3 regions of the Klebsiella sp. HN106 genome follow, and region 3 is predicted to be linked to each of the others. Evidence: predicted binding sites of a transcription regulator. Region 3 holds the regulator's gene; each other region holds the start of a gene.

Region 1 (5,656 bases), on a different contig from region 3:
GCAAAAACGCTTTGCCGAAGCGGACGCCCATTACCACTCCGCGCCGCCGGTGCGCGCGACCGCCGAGTAATGCTCTGTCGCATCATCAAGCCCGCATCATGCGGGCTTTATTGTTTGTGACTCTTGCTAATCGATTGAAAATACGCTGATATCTGAGCATAAATATCAATGAGGGTAGCAAGATGAGTGTCAAACAGGGTGCGATGGCGTTAGTACTGGCAGGGATTTTAAGCGGCTGCGTAGCGCCCGCCGCGAAGATGGCTCCGGCGGCGGATGCTGACGCCTGCCCGGCGGATAACGCCATGGTGCAAACCACGCTCTATTTTGGCTTAAGCCGTCCGGCCGGGAAGGACATTACCGCCCAGGAGTGGCAGCAGTTCGTTGATCGCGACGTGACGACGCGCTTTCGCGATGGCCTGACGGTCTTTGACGCGCGCGGTCAGTGGCTCGGCAATGACGGAACCGTGGCGCGCGAGCAGAGCAAGGCGCTGATGCTGATCCATGGCAAAGATGCGAAGAGCGAAGAGGGGATTGAGGCGCTGCGCAATACCTATAAATCGCGCTTTGCACAGGAGTCGGTCATGCGCGTTGACCAGCCGGTCTGCGTGCACTTTTAATTTGCATCTGATGAAAGACCCGGGTTGCGGCTAATGCCTTACCCGGGCTACGCAACCTCAGCTCGTACGAGCTGCCAGCCCGGGCAAGGCGCTCTGCGCCGCCCCCGGGATCACAGGCAATAACTGCGGTTACAGTACCAGACCAGCAAAGCTGGCAGAGAGCAGGCTGACCAGCGTTGCGCCATACACCAGCCGCAGGCCAAAGCGGGAAACGATATTCCCCTGCTGCTCGTTCAGACCCTTAATCGCCCCGGCGATGATGCCGATAGAAGCGAAGTTGGCGAAGGAGACCAGGAACACTGATAAGATACCCAGCCCGCGCGGCGTCATGCTGGCAGCGATTTTTTGTAGCTCAATCATGGCGACAAATTCATTGGCCACCAGCTTAGTCGCCATAATACTGCCGGCGTTCAGCGCATCGCTTAGCGGGATACCAATCAGCCACGCCAGCGGATAGAAGACATAGCCGAGTATCTGCTGGAAGCTCAGGCCAAACAGGGTGGCGAAGAGCGCGTTAATGGCGCTAATTAAGGCGATAAAGCCAATCAGCATCGCCAGAATAATCATGGCGACTTTGAATCCGGCCAGAATATATTCACCGAGCATTTCAAAGAAGCTCTGCGATTCATGAAGCTTCTCAAGCTTGATCTCTTCCTCGCTGCCTGGTCGCGTCGGATTAATGATCGACAGCACAATAAAAGTGCTGAACATATTCAGGATCAGCGCGGCAACGACATATTTCGCGTCGAGCATACTCATATAAGCGCCGACAATGGACAGCGAAACCGTCGACATTGCAGTGGCCGACATGGTGAACAGGCGGCGCGAAGAGAGATCGCCGAGCACGCCCTTATAGGCAATAAAGTTCTCTGATTGCCCGAGGATCAGCGAACTGACCGCGTTGAAAGATTCCAGCTTACCCATACCGTTAACTTTCGATAACAGGGTACCAATCAGGCGAATAAAAATCGGCAGAATACGCCAGTGCTGAAGAATACCGATGAGCGCGGAGATAAAGACAATAGGGCACAGCACGCCAAGGAAAATAAACGCCAGCCCTTTTTCACTCATGCCGCCAAATACAAAGTTGGTGCCTTCGGCGGCAAAGCCGAGCAGTGATTCAAAAAAGGATGCGATATTTTTCACTAGCCACAGGCCGCTTTCGGCGTGGAGAAAAAAGAAAGCCAGCGCAACTTCAATAATAATTAACTGGATAATATAGCGAATGCGGATTTTTTTACGGTCGTAGCTGGCAAGCCAGGCGAGCGCGAGGATAACCGCCAGCGCCAGCAGGAAGTGCAGGAATTGAGTCATGTTGTTCATTTCGCAGTAAATAAGGTCGCCATTTAGCCACAGCTCTTCGGCCGGGTAAATATCCGGCGCAAAAAATCCCCTTATCCTGCAGGGATGGCTTAAGGCAGAGAAATAATTCCGTAGCTCATTATTTGTTAGCGATTAATTTACAAATCGTCATCATTCCCTACACATTTCACTTGTGTTTCTGATTATTGTAATGATAATCACTATCAGAAATATTTACCTAACTTTGCATCAATTGACTGCGGTTCACATTTAAGGGTTTTGGTATGTTTGTCCCATTTCTCATCATGTTACGTGAAGGCCTCGAGGCCGCGCTGATTGTCAGCCTGATTGCCAGCTATCTGAAACGCACCCAGCGCGGGAACTGGATTAGCGTTATGTGGATTGGCGTTTTCCTGGCGGCGGCGCTGTGCCTGGGGCTGGGGATCTTTATCAACGAAACGACCGGCGAATTCCCGCAACGCGAGCAGGAATTATTCGAAGGCATCGTGGCGGTGGTGGCGGTGTGTATTCTGACCTGGATGGTCTTCTGGATGCGCAAAGTGTCGCGCAACGTCAAACAGCAGCTTGAACAGGCGGTCGATAATGCGCTTCAGCGCGGCAACCACCATGGCTGGGCGCTGGTGATGATGGTGTTTTTCGCCGTCGCTCGCGAAGGTCTGGAGTCCGTATTCTTCCTGCTGGCGGCGTTCCAGCAGGATGTGGGTATCTGGCCGCCCATCGGAGCGATGCTTGGGTTGGGAACGGCAATCGTTTTAGGATTCCTGATCTACTGGGGCGGTATCCGCATGAATCTCGGCGTCTTTTTCAAATGGACCAGCCTGTTTATTTTGCTGGTTGCCGCAGGTCTGGCGGCCGGGGCTATTCGCGCTTTCCATGAAGCCGGATTGTGGAACCATTTTCAGGACGTCGCCTTCGATCTCAGCAACGTGATTTCGACGCATACGCTCTTCGGGACGCTGCTGGAGGGGATTTTCGGCTATCAGGAAACGCCGACTATCAGCGAAGTGGCGGTCTACTTTATCTATTTGGTTCCGGCGCTGGTGCTGTTCGCGCTGCCGTCGGGCAATAACACCACCGCATCCCGAGCCGCGTAGTCGGGCATCGCGAATTCAAATAGTTACAACATACTTATCGAAAGGGATGGTCATCATGATGAATCATTTTCGTCGCACTGCGCTGCAGCTTACCGTTGCCGCGCTATTCAGCTCTGCATTTTACGCCCAGGCGGCCGATATTCCGCAGGTAAAAGTTACCGTTACTGATAAACAGTGCGAGCCAATGAACGTCACCGTCAAAGCGGGTAAAACTCAGTTCATCATTCAGAACCACAGCCAGAAAGCGCTGGAATGGGAGATCCTGAAAGGCGTGATGGTGGTTGAAGAGCGCGAGAATATTGCCCCCGGCTTTACGCAAAAGCTAACGGCAAACCTGCAGCCGGGTGAATATGATATGACCTGCGGCCTGCTGACTAACCCGAAAGGCAAACTGACGGTGACCGGAGAGGCGATCCAGGGTGCCGCGAAAGCCGATGCGCTGCTTAGCCTCGGCGAAGCGATTACCGCCTATAAAGCCTGGGTTAGCGCCGAGACTGCGCAACTGGTGAGCAGCACCAAAGCCTTTACCGATGCGGTGAAAGCAGGCGATATCGAGAAAGCAAAAGCGCTGTATGCGCCAACGCGTCAGCACTATGAACGTATCGAGCCGATCGCTGAGCTGTTCTCTGACCTTGATGGCAGCATTGACGCCCGCGAGGATGACTACGAGAAAAAAGCCGAAGATCCAAAATTCACCGGTTTCCACCGGCTGGAAAAAGCGCTGTTTGGCGATAACAGCGTCAAAGGCATGGATAAATACGCCGATCAACTGCACGCTGACGTTATTGAGCTGCAAAAACGCATCAGCGAGCTGGCGTTCCCGCCGTCAAAAGTGGTTGGCGGCGCAGCCGGTTTGATTGAAGAAGTGGCGGCCAGCAAAATCAGCGGTGAAGAAGATCGCTACAGCCATACCGACCTGTGGGACTTCCAGGCCAACATTGACGGCGCGCAGAAAATCGTCGACCTGCTGCGTCCGCAGCTGCAAAAAGAGAACAGCGCGCTGCTGGCAAAAGTGGATGCTAACTTCAAGAAAGTTGACGCCATCCTCGGTAAATACCGCACCAAAGAGGGTTTTGAGACCTACGACAAGCTGACGGATGCCGATCGTAACGCGCTGAAAGGCCCGATCACCACCCTTGCGGAAGATCTGGCCCAGCTGCGCGGGATCCTCGGTCTGGATTAAGTCGATGGCAGAGCAAAAATACCCTATCAATGAACCGTCGCGTCGGCGGTTACTCAAAGGGATCGGCGCGCTTGGTGGCGCGCTGGCCTTGACCGGTGGCTGCCCGGTGGCGCATGCGGCAAAAGAGAAAAGCTCACCGGGTACGGTCTCCCCCGATGCGCGCATGGAAGCGCAGCCGTTTTATGGTTTGCACCAGGCCGGCGTGCTGACGCCGCAGCAGGCATCGATGATGATCGTCGCATTTGATGTCCTCGCCGGTGATAAAGCGGATCTGGAAAGGCTGTTTCGTCTGCTGACCCAGCGGATCGCCTTTCTGACAAAGGGCGGGCCCGCGCCGGAGACGCCGAACCCGCGGCTGCCGCCGATGGACTCGGGCATTCTTGGGCCGTGGATCGCCCCGGATAACCTGACGATAACCGTTTCGGTGGGGCATTCGCTGTTTGACGAACGCTTCGGTCTGGCCAGCCATGCGCCGAAGAAGCTGCAAAAAATGACCCGTTTTCCTAACGACTCGCTGGATGCGGCGCTCTGTCACGGCGATCTGTTGCTGCAAATTTGCGCCAATACTCAGGATACGGTGATTCACGCGCTGCGGGATGTGATTAAACACACGCCGGATTTACTCAGCGTGCGCTGGAAGCGGGAGGGATTCATCTCCGATAGCGCCGCGCGCAGCAAGGGTAAAGAGACGCCGGTGAATCTGCTGGGCTTTAAAGACGGCACCGCGAATCCATTGAGTTCGGATACTGCGTTAATGGACAAGGTGGTGTGGGTAACCGCCGATCAGGGGGAACCGGCATGGGCGACGGGCGGTAGCTACCAGGCGGCGCGGATTATTCAGTTCCACGTTGAGTTTTGGGACCGCACGCCGCTGAAAGAGCAGCAGACCATTTTTGGCCGCGAAAAACTGACCGGAGCGCCGCTGGGGATGGAGCACGAGCACGATGTGCCCGATTACCGTAACGATCCTGACGGCGAAATCATTGCGCTCGACAGTCATATTCGGTTGGCCAACCCGCGCACTCCGGAAACGGCCTCCAGCCTGATGATGCGTCGGGGCTACAGTTATTCGCTGGGGGTCACGAATTCCGGCCAGCTGGATATGGGGCTGCTGTTTGTCTGCTATCAGTACGATCTGGAAAAAGGCTTCCTGACGGTGCAAAAGCGGCTGAACGGAGAAGCCCTGGAAGAGTACGTGAAGCCGATTGGCGGCGGATACTTTTTTGTTCTGCCGGGGGCCGTTGACCCTCAACATTACCTCGGTCAATCGTTAGTCGAAGCCTGACGTACCTGCCCTCCGGGGCAGGGCGTTTTCTGCTGTTTTTCCATTCATTTTTTGTATTTCCTGCCTTGTTTCATTTTTCTGTAATCTTATAGTCGGAAACTCTCCCGAGCCGCCTTGAGAATTATTTGTTGTCTGTATGTGAAAAATAAGTTGC
Region 2 (5,656 bases), 170 kb from region 3:
TGTATGAAGCGATCAGATTGAGATTCTCAAAGAGCGTCGCGTGCGCTTCGGCCTCAACCCCTTTGGAACGCACTTTACCGCTATTCTCAAACCATCCGGCGGCGCTGTTGTAGGTGGCGACGTTACTTTGCGTTAAATCATACAGCGCAAGGGTGATTAGCGCGTTTGGGTCAGGCTGGTATTTCACGCCGACTTCCACCTGCTTGCCTTCGCTGGGATCGAACGGTCCAACGCCAGGCGCGCGGTTGGTTTGCAGGTTAGGTTCAAAGGAGGTGCTGTAGCTGATATAGGGGGAAAGACCAGAATCAAAGGCGTACAGCAGGCCGGTGCGCCAGGTGAACTTATTATCATTCTGCTGGGTGCTGCTGGCGTCGGTAAAATCGGTGGTGCGTACTTCCGCCCAGTCATAGCGCCCGGAAACTAACAGTTCCCAGTTCTGCCAGCTCAGCTGATCCTGAACATAGACCCCAGCCTGATCGAGATTTTGCTGTTCATTAGTGGCGGGGCTGAAGGCGCTTTCATCGACGCTAACGCCGTAGGTCGGGCTGCGCCAGTCGAGATCGTACTGCGAACCTCCGGCCCGGCCAAGATACTGCTTATCTTTACTGGTTTTGTAATCCAGACCGCCAATCACCGTATGGGCCACCTGGCCGCTGGCAAACTTTGCTTCGAGCTGGTTATCAATGCCAAACTCATCGGTCTGGCGCGTTTCATGCTGGGCGCGGCGGGAGAGTACCGAGCTGTTGGCGGGGCTACTGGAATAAACCAGGTAGCGATACTTCTGTTTGATGGTGGCGTAGCGGGCGTTCTGGCGCAGAGTAAAGGTATCGTCTGGCTGGTGCTCAAATTCATAGCCAATCATCGTTTGTTCCCGCCACGACTGATTGTAGCTGGGATCGCTGACGTTAAAATCACGCGGAATATAGCTGCCGTCGACGCTTTCCACCGTACCGTAGCGCGGCAGGAAGTTACGGTAACCGGCATCCGGGTCTTTCTGATAGCTGGTTAATAACGTCATGCGCGTGGCGTCATCAGGATACCAGGTGAGGGCGGGGGCGATGGCCATCCGCGTCTCTTTATAATCTTCAACCTGGCTATTCTGGGTACGGGCGATCCCGTTCAGACGATAGAGCAGGCGGCCATCATCGCTCAGCGGGCCGCCAAAATCGAAAGCGCCTTCGGCAAGATGATGATTGCCGGTGCGGAACTGCAGTTCATGAATCGGCTGGCTGACAGGGCGTTTGCTGGTCATGGCGATCAGCCCGCCGGGGTTTACCTGGCCAAACAGCACCGAGGCCGGGCCGCGTACCAGCTCGACGCGTTCCAGCAGCCACGGGTCGAAAGTACCGGTTTGCGAGGAGGCCGTCGCGCCGTAGCTCAGGCCATCGAGAAACTTGGGCACATAGCTAAAGCCGCGAACGAAAACCTCGTCGTTGCGGTTAGATGAACCGCGATATTCGGTAAAAACGCCCGCGCTATAGCGCAGCGCCTGGGATACCGAGGTGACGTCCAGCGCGCGCATTTGATCGCGGGTAACCACCGATACTGACTGCGGCGTTTTGACGATCTCTGCGGCGGTTTTTGTCGCGGATAGCGTCCTGGTGGCCACTATTCCCTTAAGCGGCGCTGTAGGATCTTCGCTACTGCCCGCGGTGACGACAAGCGTTTCCTCCGCCGCCAGCGCCTGATTCCCGATCGAAGATACCGCCAGAGTCGCAGTCCATAATGCTGTTATCTTATTATATTTAAACATATTTATGATTTTTCCTTGGTTAAATCGCCATCAAAAACCGCCCTCATCGAAGTGAATCCTTCAGCGGTCATCATTAACGGCCTTAATGTTATTGCAAATAGTTATTATTTGCATTAGCGTTATTAACAAATTCTTACAAGGAACTATCGGGCAATGAAAACGGCGTGGAGCGGTCTGCTGCTGGGGTTAAGTGCTTTACCGGCGGCGGCGATGAACTGTGAATCCCCTTCGTTACAGGGAGAGCTGGAGGGGAAGTTCGACGCCAGCGGTGAGGTCTGTTTTGACTTGCCCAGGCTGGGAGAGAACTACGTCGCGGCGACGCTCTCCGGCGTTACCGATGCCCGACTGCTGGATGAACATAACCGCCGTCTGCGCACGCTGCTGGCGGGCGGCCCGGCGGACGGCGAGCAAACCCTGCTATTTTCTCTGCCGGTAAACCGCGCCTCCTCGCTGGTGCTCCACGGTGAAGAAGGAGCCCGCTGGCGTTTTCAGTGGCAGATGCGGGAAACCACCGCGCTGGCCAAAATCCAGACGCTGGACCCGGTCAGCCCGCGCCTGCAGCTGCTGAAGAAGGAACTGGCGGCGGGAGGCTCAACGGCGACTTTCTGGCGGGAGCGTGAACTGGAGGGAACGCCCATGGTGGAATCGGTGGACGCCAGCCATAAGCGGGTGACCTTCTTGTGGCGCGGAGCGAGCCGCAACGTGTTTATTCTGGGTTCGCCGGCGGGGGATCACGATCCGCTGTTTCGTCTCGGTGATTCTGACGTCTGGTTTCGTAGCTACGTCGTACCTGCCGATACCTTAATGCAGTATAAGCTCGCCCCGGATGTGCCGCAGGTAGCCGGCGGCGCGCGCGAGCAGCGGCGGGCTATTCTGGTCAGCGCCCAGGCCGACCCGCTAAACCCGAATAGCGTCAATGCCGCCCACGACCGCTGGAGTCGCTACTCCCTGCTGGCTCTTAACCCCGCGCGTTTTTGCTCGGCGCCGCGGATGGCGCAGCCGCTACGCTACGGGACGCTGACCCGCCATCAGCTGCGCAGCGACTTTTTGCAAAACGCGCGTGAAGTCATGATTTATCGCCCACGTTTGCCGCAGCCCGCGCGTTGGACCCTGCTGCTCTTTGACGGTAAAACTTACCAGGACGAATACCGCTTCGCCAACGTGCTGGACGCCCTGATCGCCAGCCACAGGCTACCGCCGATTAACGTGGTGTTTATCGATAGCCTCGATCATCCGCGGCGGGCAAAGGAGCTGCCGCCAAATCCGCACTTTGCCGATTTTATGGCCCATGAGCTGCTGCCCTGGCTGAACCGCCAGGGGCTCAGCCTGACCCGGCAAAAAACCGTGGTTGCAGGATCCAGCTACGGCGGGCTGGCCGCGTCCTGGGTGGCGCTGCGCTATCCCCGGCAGTTTGGCAACGTACTGAGCCTGTCCGGGTCGTACTGGTGGGCGCCGAAAGGGGAAGAGGCCAGCTGGCTGACCCGACAGTATCAGCACTCGCCGCGCTATCCGGTCCGTTTCTGGCTACAGGCGGGAAGATTTGAGACCCGCGGGTCGGACGGCGGTATTTATGCCAATACGCTTGAGTTCGGGCGGGTACTGAGCGAGAAGGGATATAAGGTGAGCTTTCATCCCTCCTCGAGCGGCCACGATTATGTCGCCTGGTGCGAAGGCCTGATCAACGGTATGCGCGACCTGAGCGGATTAGCGCTCAAGAGAGAACCAGCGACGCCAGACCCAGCGCAGCGCCAGATACTCGATGGCGCCCAGCGCTAAAAACCACAGGCAAAAGATCAGCGTATAAAGCTGGTTGAGATCCATCAGATGGAACGTCGCCACCAGTTTCTGCGCCAGCGTCAGACCCAGCGAGGGCGCCGGCAGCAGCAGACAGGAGAGTAAAGCCAGCAGGAGAATGCCGGCGGCACTCATGAGCGTTTCTAGCGGATGTTTCATTATTTGTTAATCATCAGTTAAAAACATATTGTCCGGTAAAAAGGGAATCAATGCAATATCGTTTCGTACGCAATTAAAATACGCTTTAAGTATTATATTTAAACGTTCTCACTCATTTCTTTGTTAATTATTTTGGGCTTATTTGTGATTAAGTTAATTACGCTTTAATGTAAATTAACGTCATTATTAAGCCAGCGCTTTTACAAAAGTATAGGTGCTATATCCCACCAGAGTAGCGATAATAATGGCCAGCAGAATGTACAGCACCAGGCGGCGTCCGCGATAGATTCCAAACATAGTAGACCTCGTTTAGTTTAGGTTTATTAATATTCTGCAATAGTTGTTCTATAGAATTAACTTACCATAAATTTTGTATTTGCGAGAGATTAAATATTGCGCAAGCTCAAATTATCTCCCGCCTGTTTAAAATTTTTCTCATTGGCCCGGAATGATTCCAGGCTTTCCGCCTCACGGAATTTTAAGGGAGATATATTTTGACCAAAATGATCAAAACTAATAATACCACCCCCTCAGGGGATGTCGCGCCACGCCGGGCATATCAGCAGACGGTTGATGCGGTGCTGGCGCAGAAAAAAAGCCATGTCGACGGGCTCAGCGCCGCTGAAGCCGCCGAGCGTTTGCAGACCTTCGGCCCGAACGCCTTGCCGGAGAAAAAAGGCAAGCCAGCCTGGCTGCGCTTCCTTGCCCACTTTAACGACGTCCTGATTTTCGTCCTGCTGGCCGCCGCCGCGCTCACCGCGGTTATGGGGCACTGGGTCGATACCCTTGTCATTCTTGGCGTCACGGTGATCAACGCCCTGATCGGCCATATCCAGGAGAGCAATGCCGAAAAATCGCTACAGGGCATCCGCAATATGCTCTCCAGCGACGCGCGCGTGCAGCGCAGCGGTAAACACGAAACCATCCCGACCCGCGACCTGGTGCCGGGCGATATTGTGATTCTGCGCGCGGGCGACCGCGTGCCGGCCGATATGCGCCTGATTGAGAGCCATAATCTGCGGGTTGAAGAAGCCATTCTGACCGGCGAGTCGACGGTGGTGGATAAAACCACCGACGCGCTGGAAGGCGAACTGCCGCTGGGCGACCGTACCAATATGCTCTTCTCCGGCACGACCATCAGCGCCGGCGGCGGCGTTGGCGTGGTGACCGCAACCGGCCAGGATACCGAACTCGGCCACATCAACCAGATGATGGCGGGCATTGAAAAGCACCGTACGCCGCTGCTGGTGCAGATGGATAAGCTCGGTAAAGCGATCTTCGTTATCATCCTGGCGATGATGGCTGCGCTGTTCGTCTTCAGCCTGGCGCTGCGCGATATTCCTCTCGGCGAGCTGCTGCTCTCCCTGATTAGCCTGGCGGTGGCCGCCGTGCCGGAAGGCTTACCGGCGATTATCTCGATTATTCTCTCTCTGGGCGTACAGGCAATGGCGCGTCAGCGGGCGATTATCCGCAAACTGCCGACGGTGGAAACCCTGGGCGCCATGACCGTGGTGTGCTCGGATAAAACCGGCACCCTGACGATGAACGAGATGACCGTTAAAGCGATCATCACCGCCGACTGCTGCTACCGCGTCGAAGGCGACAGCTACGAGCCGCAGGGTAACATCTGCCTGGAAGGCAGCAACGAGCCGGTGCAAATTAAACCGGGCAGCGTGCTGGAAACCTATTTGCGCACCATCGATCTGTGTAACGACAGCCAGATGGTTCAGGACGAGCGCGGCCTGTGGGGCATTACCGGCGGGCCAACCGAAGGCGCGCTGAAGGTGCTGGCGGCGAAAGCGCGGCTGGAGCCCGTCGATGCCCGCCTGGTCGCGAAAATCCCGTTCGACTCGCAGTACAAGTACATGGCGACCCACCAGAAAATGGGCGACGTCGAGCAGGTGCTGATTACCGGCGCGCCGGACGTGATTTTTGCCCTGTGCCGCCAGC
Region 3 (5,656 bases):
GAAACAGAGCAGAAAACCGTAGAAGGTAAAGTGATGGAAACGGCGGCGCATCAGGGTAAACGCGTCATCAGCCTCGTTGCAGCCTTTACCGTGCCCGCCGTCGAGATACTTCAGCGTGAGCGCATTATGCGAGGCTGTAGCGATGTCGATAGCCTGAGGCTGACCCGGTGAAATCTCGCGCCAGAAGCGGATCACCCCGCTCATCAGTAACCCTATGGCCAGAATGAAGACCGAGCCAAACATCCAGGCCAGCAGGTTATGGGGAAATATCCGGTAAAAATCGCCGGCCAGCGGTGGATGAAGCAGCGAGCCATTGAGCCCCATCGCCAATAGCAAAAAGAGGATCAAACCGGCGACCAGCGCCAGCACCGTGGTCACGCCGGCCCGACGGTAAAGGCTGCTGAAAGCCGCGGGTTGGGCATAGTGCTGATAGGTTTCCAGGCGGACTTCCGCCATCGCTTTCGGGACATTAATGGCAAACTCGTGCGGCGGCGCATACTGGCAGGCATGCAGGCAGGCGCCGCAGTTGTGGCACAGGTTGGCCAGGTAGTTAATATCCGCTTTACCAAAAGCCAGGCGCTGAGTCATGGCCGGAAACACGGCGCAAAACCCTTCGCAATAGCGGCAGGCGTTACAGACCTGCATCACCCGTTCAACTTCCGCTTCCGGCTCGGTGATGATCTGCGCGTCGATAATCAACTTTTCAAGCGACTTCATGATGTATCTCCTGCTGTGCCGCACGGGCGGCCTGCTGGCCGGCAATGCGGCCGAACGTCGTACCAATCGACATGCCTACGCCGGCGGTATAGCCTTTGCCCAACACGTTGCCGGCCATCATTTCGCCAGCAACGAACAGGTTACGGCTGGGTTTGCCCGCAAAATGGACGGCGGCGCGTTCATTGACGTACAGTCCGAGGTAGGTGAAAGTGATCCCCGGGCGCAAGGCGTAACCGTAGTAAGGCGGCGAATCGATGGGCCGCGCCCAGTGGGTTTTCGGTGGGGTCAGGCCTGATGTTGCGCAGTTATCAAGGCAGGTATGATCGAACTGGCCCGGCACGCAGGCGGCGTTATAGTGCGCGATGGTTTGCGCCAGACGCGCCGCGTCCAGCCCCAGTTGGCGAGCCAGTTCTTCGATAGTATTGGCCTGGGCGCCGGGAAAAACCGGCGGCATAAAGTGACCGATCGCTTTGCTGTCGATAATTGAATAGCCGATTTGTCCCGGCTGGTGGGCGACCAGCCGCCCCCAGATGGCATAACGTTTGGGCCAGAAATCTTCCCCTTCATCATAAAAGCGCTCGGCGTCGCGGTTTACGACCACGCCCAGCGATACGCAGTCCACGCGGGTGCAGATCCCGCCATCATAGAGCGGTGCCCGGGCGTCTATGGCGACGCAGTGTGACTGCGAGGGATCGCCGATAACGTCAGCCCCGGCGTCGATCATATATTTCAGCAGCACGCCCTGGTTAAAGCGGGTTCCGCGGATGAGAAAGTTATCGGCTGGCCATTCGCCGCGATCGTTCTGTCCCCACGCTTCGCGCAGCCACTCGCGGTTAGACTCAAAGCCGCCGGCGGCGAGGACGCAGGTTTTTGCGGCAATCCTTTCTTCACCCGCCAGCGCGGCGACGAATTCGCCGTTATATAATTCGAGCGCCTGGACCGGGGTGTTGTAGCGGATCTGTACACCCATCTGCTCCGCGCTGCGGTAATAAGCATTTATAAGAGCCTTGCCGCCGCCCATGAAAAAGGCGTTGGTGCGGGCGACGTGCAGTGCGCCGGAGAGCGGCGGCTGAAAGTTAACTCCGTGCTGGCGCATCCAGTCCCGGCACTGTGATGAGGTACGGATCACCAGCCGCGCCAGCGCTTCGTTGGTATTACCCTCGGTGACGCGCAGCAGATCCTGCCAGTACTCTTCTTCCGGATAGCTGTCGACCAGCACATCCTGCGGAGCATCGTGCATACAGCGAAGGTTCCGCGTGTGCTGAGAGTTTCCGCCGCGCCATTCTTTCGGCGCGGCCTCCAGCAGCAGCACGGACGCGCCGGATTCCCGGGCGGTCAAGGCGGCGCATAGCGCAGCGTTGCCGCCGCCAATCACCAGTACATCCACCATTTTTGGCTCCATTACGGTTTGCTTTATTGTTAAATTTGTAATGGAAATGTATGCGCTCAGGGCGGCAGGACGCTATGGCGTATTGCTAAAGAGGGGTTTAGTGTGCGTAAAGGCTGGCGCCAGGCCAGCGGCCAGATTCGACCAGCTGACGCATGACTTTTGCCAGTATGACTCGCGCGGCGAGACCCGATGGGGTCAGTTCATCATCGGAAAGACTGACGAGAAAATTAGGCCGACTGAGTATCGGATTGTTGATGCCGATCACTCTCAGGGGCTCGCCGTCGAGATGAGAAATCGCTGCTCCCGGCTGCAAAGTGGCGCCGAGGCCGTCGCGCACGGCGCGCATCAGCAGGGCCAGACCGTCGATTTCAGCGACCACATCGACATTAAGCGCATGCTCCTGGCACATCGCCTCCAGCCTGCCGCGCAGCCCATGCCCCAGGCTTGGCATAATCAGCGGGACAGCGGAGAGCTGGTCCGGCGAGATGCTATCGTCGGGAAGGGGAGCCAGTACCTTATGGGTGCCAATCAGAAACAGACGCTCTTCAAGAATCGGCCTGGCGCTCCAGCGCACAAGCTTCTCCTTCTGGAACACGATCGCTAAATCGAGCTGACGGGTGTTGATCATGCGTTCAAGGTTGCCGGAGAGACTTTCTACCAGATGCAGGCGGACGTCGGCATAGCTTTCGCGCATCGCGTTGATAAAGGGTACGCCGAGCACAGAGGCGGTGCTGGGGGCCATGCCGACGCTGACGTGGCCAGATAGCCGCGCCTCGCGCGCAGCAAGAACCGCATCATCAGCGTGACGCAGCGCCAGCTGCGCCTGTGAATAGAAGGCGAGGCCAGCGCTGGTGGGCATTACACCGCGAGACGTCCGTTGTAGCAGGCGAATGGCGAGTTCATTTTCCAGGCGCGCCATTTGTTGGCTAAGCGCGGAGACGCCGATATTCAGGTCAAGCGCGGCGCGGCCCATACTGCCGGTTTCAATAATGCGCACAAAATAGCGTAGCTGGCGAAGCTCCATAAGCACTCCGTATAAAGCAGGATGCACCGACAGTAAACGTATTCAGGCGCGAGAGGAAGAGGCGGCAGATGGCGGGCAAAAAAAAGCCAACCCGCAGGCTGGCTTTGGCTGATAAACGATGCGGTGATTATTTCTCTACCGCGTCGTGGGCATGTTCATCTTCGCGGCAGTCGCCTTCTGCACAGTGGCCGTACAGGTACAGACTGTGGTTGGTGAGGCGAATACCGTGTCTGGCGGCAATCTCACGCTGGCGCGCTTCGATGGAATCATCGCTAAACTCGATCACTTTGCCGCAGTCCAGGCAAATCAGATGATCGTGATGGTGCTGCTGCGTCAGTTCAAAAACGGATTTACCGCCTTCGAAATTATGACGGGTGACGATACCGGCGTCGTCAAACTGGTTCAGTACGCGGTAGACGGTGGCCAGGCCAATCTCTTCACCCATATCAATCAGGCGTTTGTATAAGTCTTCCGCACTGACATGATGGTTATCCGGTCCTTGCAGCACTTCCAGGATTTTTAATCTCGGAAGCGTCACTTTCAGGCCAGCTTTCTTTAATGCGGTATTGTTGTCAGTCATGCGGAATCTGTCCTGTTGCTAAACGATCTACTTCCATCAGCGGAAGTAATACAGAGAATCACCCGATGTAATGCGTCTCATTATAGAACTGCCATGGTGAAATGAAAACTGCAAGCATCGGGCCTTGTATGCTGTCAAAAACGAGGCACTCGCTACAAAGTGCTTCACGCGACCCCGTTAAATCAGAGGACATTGTACAGATATGTGATTAAAAGTTAAAAACTTGTAGCTATAACTTTGATTGCTTTTATCTATCAATTCGGCGAAATATGGTGATTACGCCGTTTAGACTCAGGCATTCTTGATTTCTTCGAGGTGCAGCTCCTCGGAAATCTGTTTTACCCATTTTTCGACGCGTTCGTTAGTCAGTTCAGGCTGACGGTCTTCGTCGATAGCCAGACCGACAAAATGATCGTCATCGGCCAGGCCTTTAGAGGCTTCAAAATGGTAGCCAGCGGTCGGCCAATGGCCAACGATAGTTGCGCCGCGCGGTTCGATGATATCGCGAATGGTGCCCAGCGCATCGCAGAAGTATTCAGCATAGTCTTCCTGGTCGCCGCAGCCAAAGAGGGCTACCAGTTTGCCATTAAAATCGATCTCTTCCAGCGTCGGGAAGAAATCGTCCCAATCGCACTGGGCTTCACCGTAGTACCAGGTTGGGATGCCGAGCAGCAGGATATCGTGAGCTTCCAGATCCTCTTTGCTGCTTTTGGCAATGTCGTGAACATCAGCAACATCTTTACCAAGCTGCTTTTGAATCATTTTTGCAATATTTTCGGTGTTGCCGGTGTCGCTGCCAAAAAAGATGCCGATGATTGCCATGAGTAAAATAACCTCTTGAAACTTAATGATGTGGTAGTGGCGTAATGCCCGCAGATAGGGGCAATGATAGCAGAACTGAGAAGGGCGCGGAAACAGCAATCACGCCCAACTGCACACTCTGCTACATGAAAGCTTATTTTTTGAGGGTTTTAGGCTTTATCCTGGCCGCGCAGGGCTGCCAGCTGGGTCATCAGCATCTCTTCGATCAGATCGCTGCGGTTCATGTTACGGGCTTCGGCCAGCTCATTGAGCGCATCGACCGCATCGGCATTGAGCTTAAGCTCCACGCGCTTCAGGCCGCGGCTCTTGTCGCGTTTAAGCTGATTGCGTTTGTTGATGCGCAGCTGTTCATCGCGCGAAAGCGGATTCGTTTTCGGTCTTCCCGGCCGACGCTCAGTTGCGAACAAATCTAATGTCGTACGGTCCGTTTGTTCTTTTGCCATGATTCAGAGTGACTTCGGGGGAAACAAGCTATCGGGCATAGCCGACGCAGACAGCGCGCCATAATACATCAGGCGGCGGGCTGCGCCAACGGCCGCGGACATTAAGCCGCGCGGTCGAGTATATTTTAGGCAGTTACGCGGCGATAGAGGTCAAATAACGGCGAATGGCGCGGATCACAGCCTCCGGTTTTTCAGCATGCACCCAGTGTCCGGCGCCGGCGATAACGTGCGCCCGAGCTTCGGGAAACTGCGCCAGCAGCGCGTCACGACAGGCATCGGTCACGTAAGGGGAGTTGCCGCCGGGGATAAACTGCGCCGGATGCGGCCATGCCGGGACGGTTTGCCAGCCGACGATGTTGTCGTACTGCTCCCACAGCACCGGTACGTTAAAACGCCACTGGCCATCCACAAAGGATTTCAGCAGAAACTGAACCACGCCCTCTTCATTAAGGTGTTGACGCATGACCGTCGTTGCCTGCTGACGCGTAGCGGCGCCCGCATCGGTAACGGCGTTGATGGCAGCAAAAATTTCATCATGGCGGCGGACGTGATAATCCACCGGGGCGATATCAATAGCTACCAGGCCTGCGATGCGCTCTGGCGCCAGCGCGCTCAGCGTCATCACCGCTTTGCCGCCCATAGAGTGACCAATAAAGGTGGCTTTCTCAATCTGCGATTCA

Evidence for each region. Region 3 encodes Fur, which represses iron uptake genes when iron is present. Its sites were predicted from a motif close to ATAATAATGAGAACNACTATCAA; they were not measured.
Region 1: a site for Fur is predicted at 2,125-2,147, ahead of efeU (iron uptake transporter permease EfeU). Genes of this name have one in related genera too.
Region 2: a site for Fur is predicted at 1,845-1,867, ahead of ACSIPU_RS09265 (TonB-dependent siderophore receptor). Genes of this name have one in related genera too.

What each region holds. Positions count from the first base shown of each region.
Region 1 is NZ_JBLURD010000009.1:89,841-95,496, reverse strand. Features, by position in the region: gene putP (sodium/proline symporter PutP) at 1-70, shown strand, start outside; gene ACSIPU_RS20010 (DUF3574 domain-containing protein) at 183-617, shown strand; gene ACSIPU_RS20005 (NupC/NupG family nucleoside CNT transporter) at 747-1,931, opposite strand; gene efeU (iron uptake transporter permease EfeU) at 2,204-3,034, shown strand; gene efeO (iron uptake system protein EfeO) at 3,090-4,217, shown strand; gene efeB (iron uptake transporter deferrochelatase/peroxidase subunit) at 4,222-5,502, shown strand.
Region 2 is NZ_JBLURD010000002.1:557,300-562,955, reverse strand. Features, by position in the region: gene ACSIPU_RS09265 (TonB-dependent siderophore receptor) at 1-1,753, opposite strand, end outside; gene ACSIPU_RS09260 (alpha/beta hydrolase-fold protein) at 1,907-3,529, shown strand; gene ACSIPU_RS09255 (DUF1158 domain-containing protein) at 3,458-3,706, opposite strand; gene ACSIPU_RS09250 (cation-transporting P-type ATPase) at 4,210-5,656, shown strand, end outside.
Region 3 is NZ_JBLURD010000002.1:384,089-389,744, reverse strand. Features, by position in the region: gene tcuB (tricarballylate utilization 4Fe-4S protein TcuB) at 1-717, opposite strand, end outside; gene tcuA (FAD-dependent tricarballylate dehydrogenase TcuA) at 704-2,107, opposite strand; gene tcuR (tricarballylate utilization LysR family transcriptional regulator TcuR) at 2,205-3,131, opposite strand; gene fur (ferric iron uptake transcriptional regulator) at 3,259-3,711, opposite strand; gene fldA (flavodoxin FldA) at 4,003-4,533, opposite strand; gene ybfE (LexA regulated protein) at 4,683-4,976, opposite strand; gene ybfF (esterase) at 5,110-5,656, opposite strand, start outside.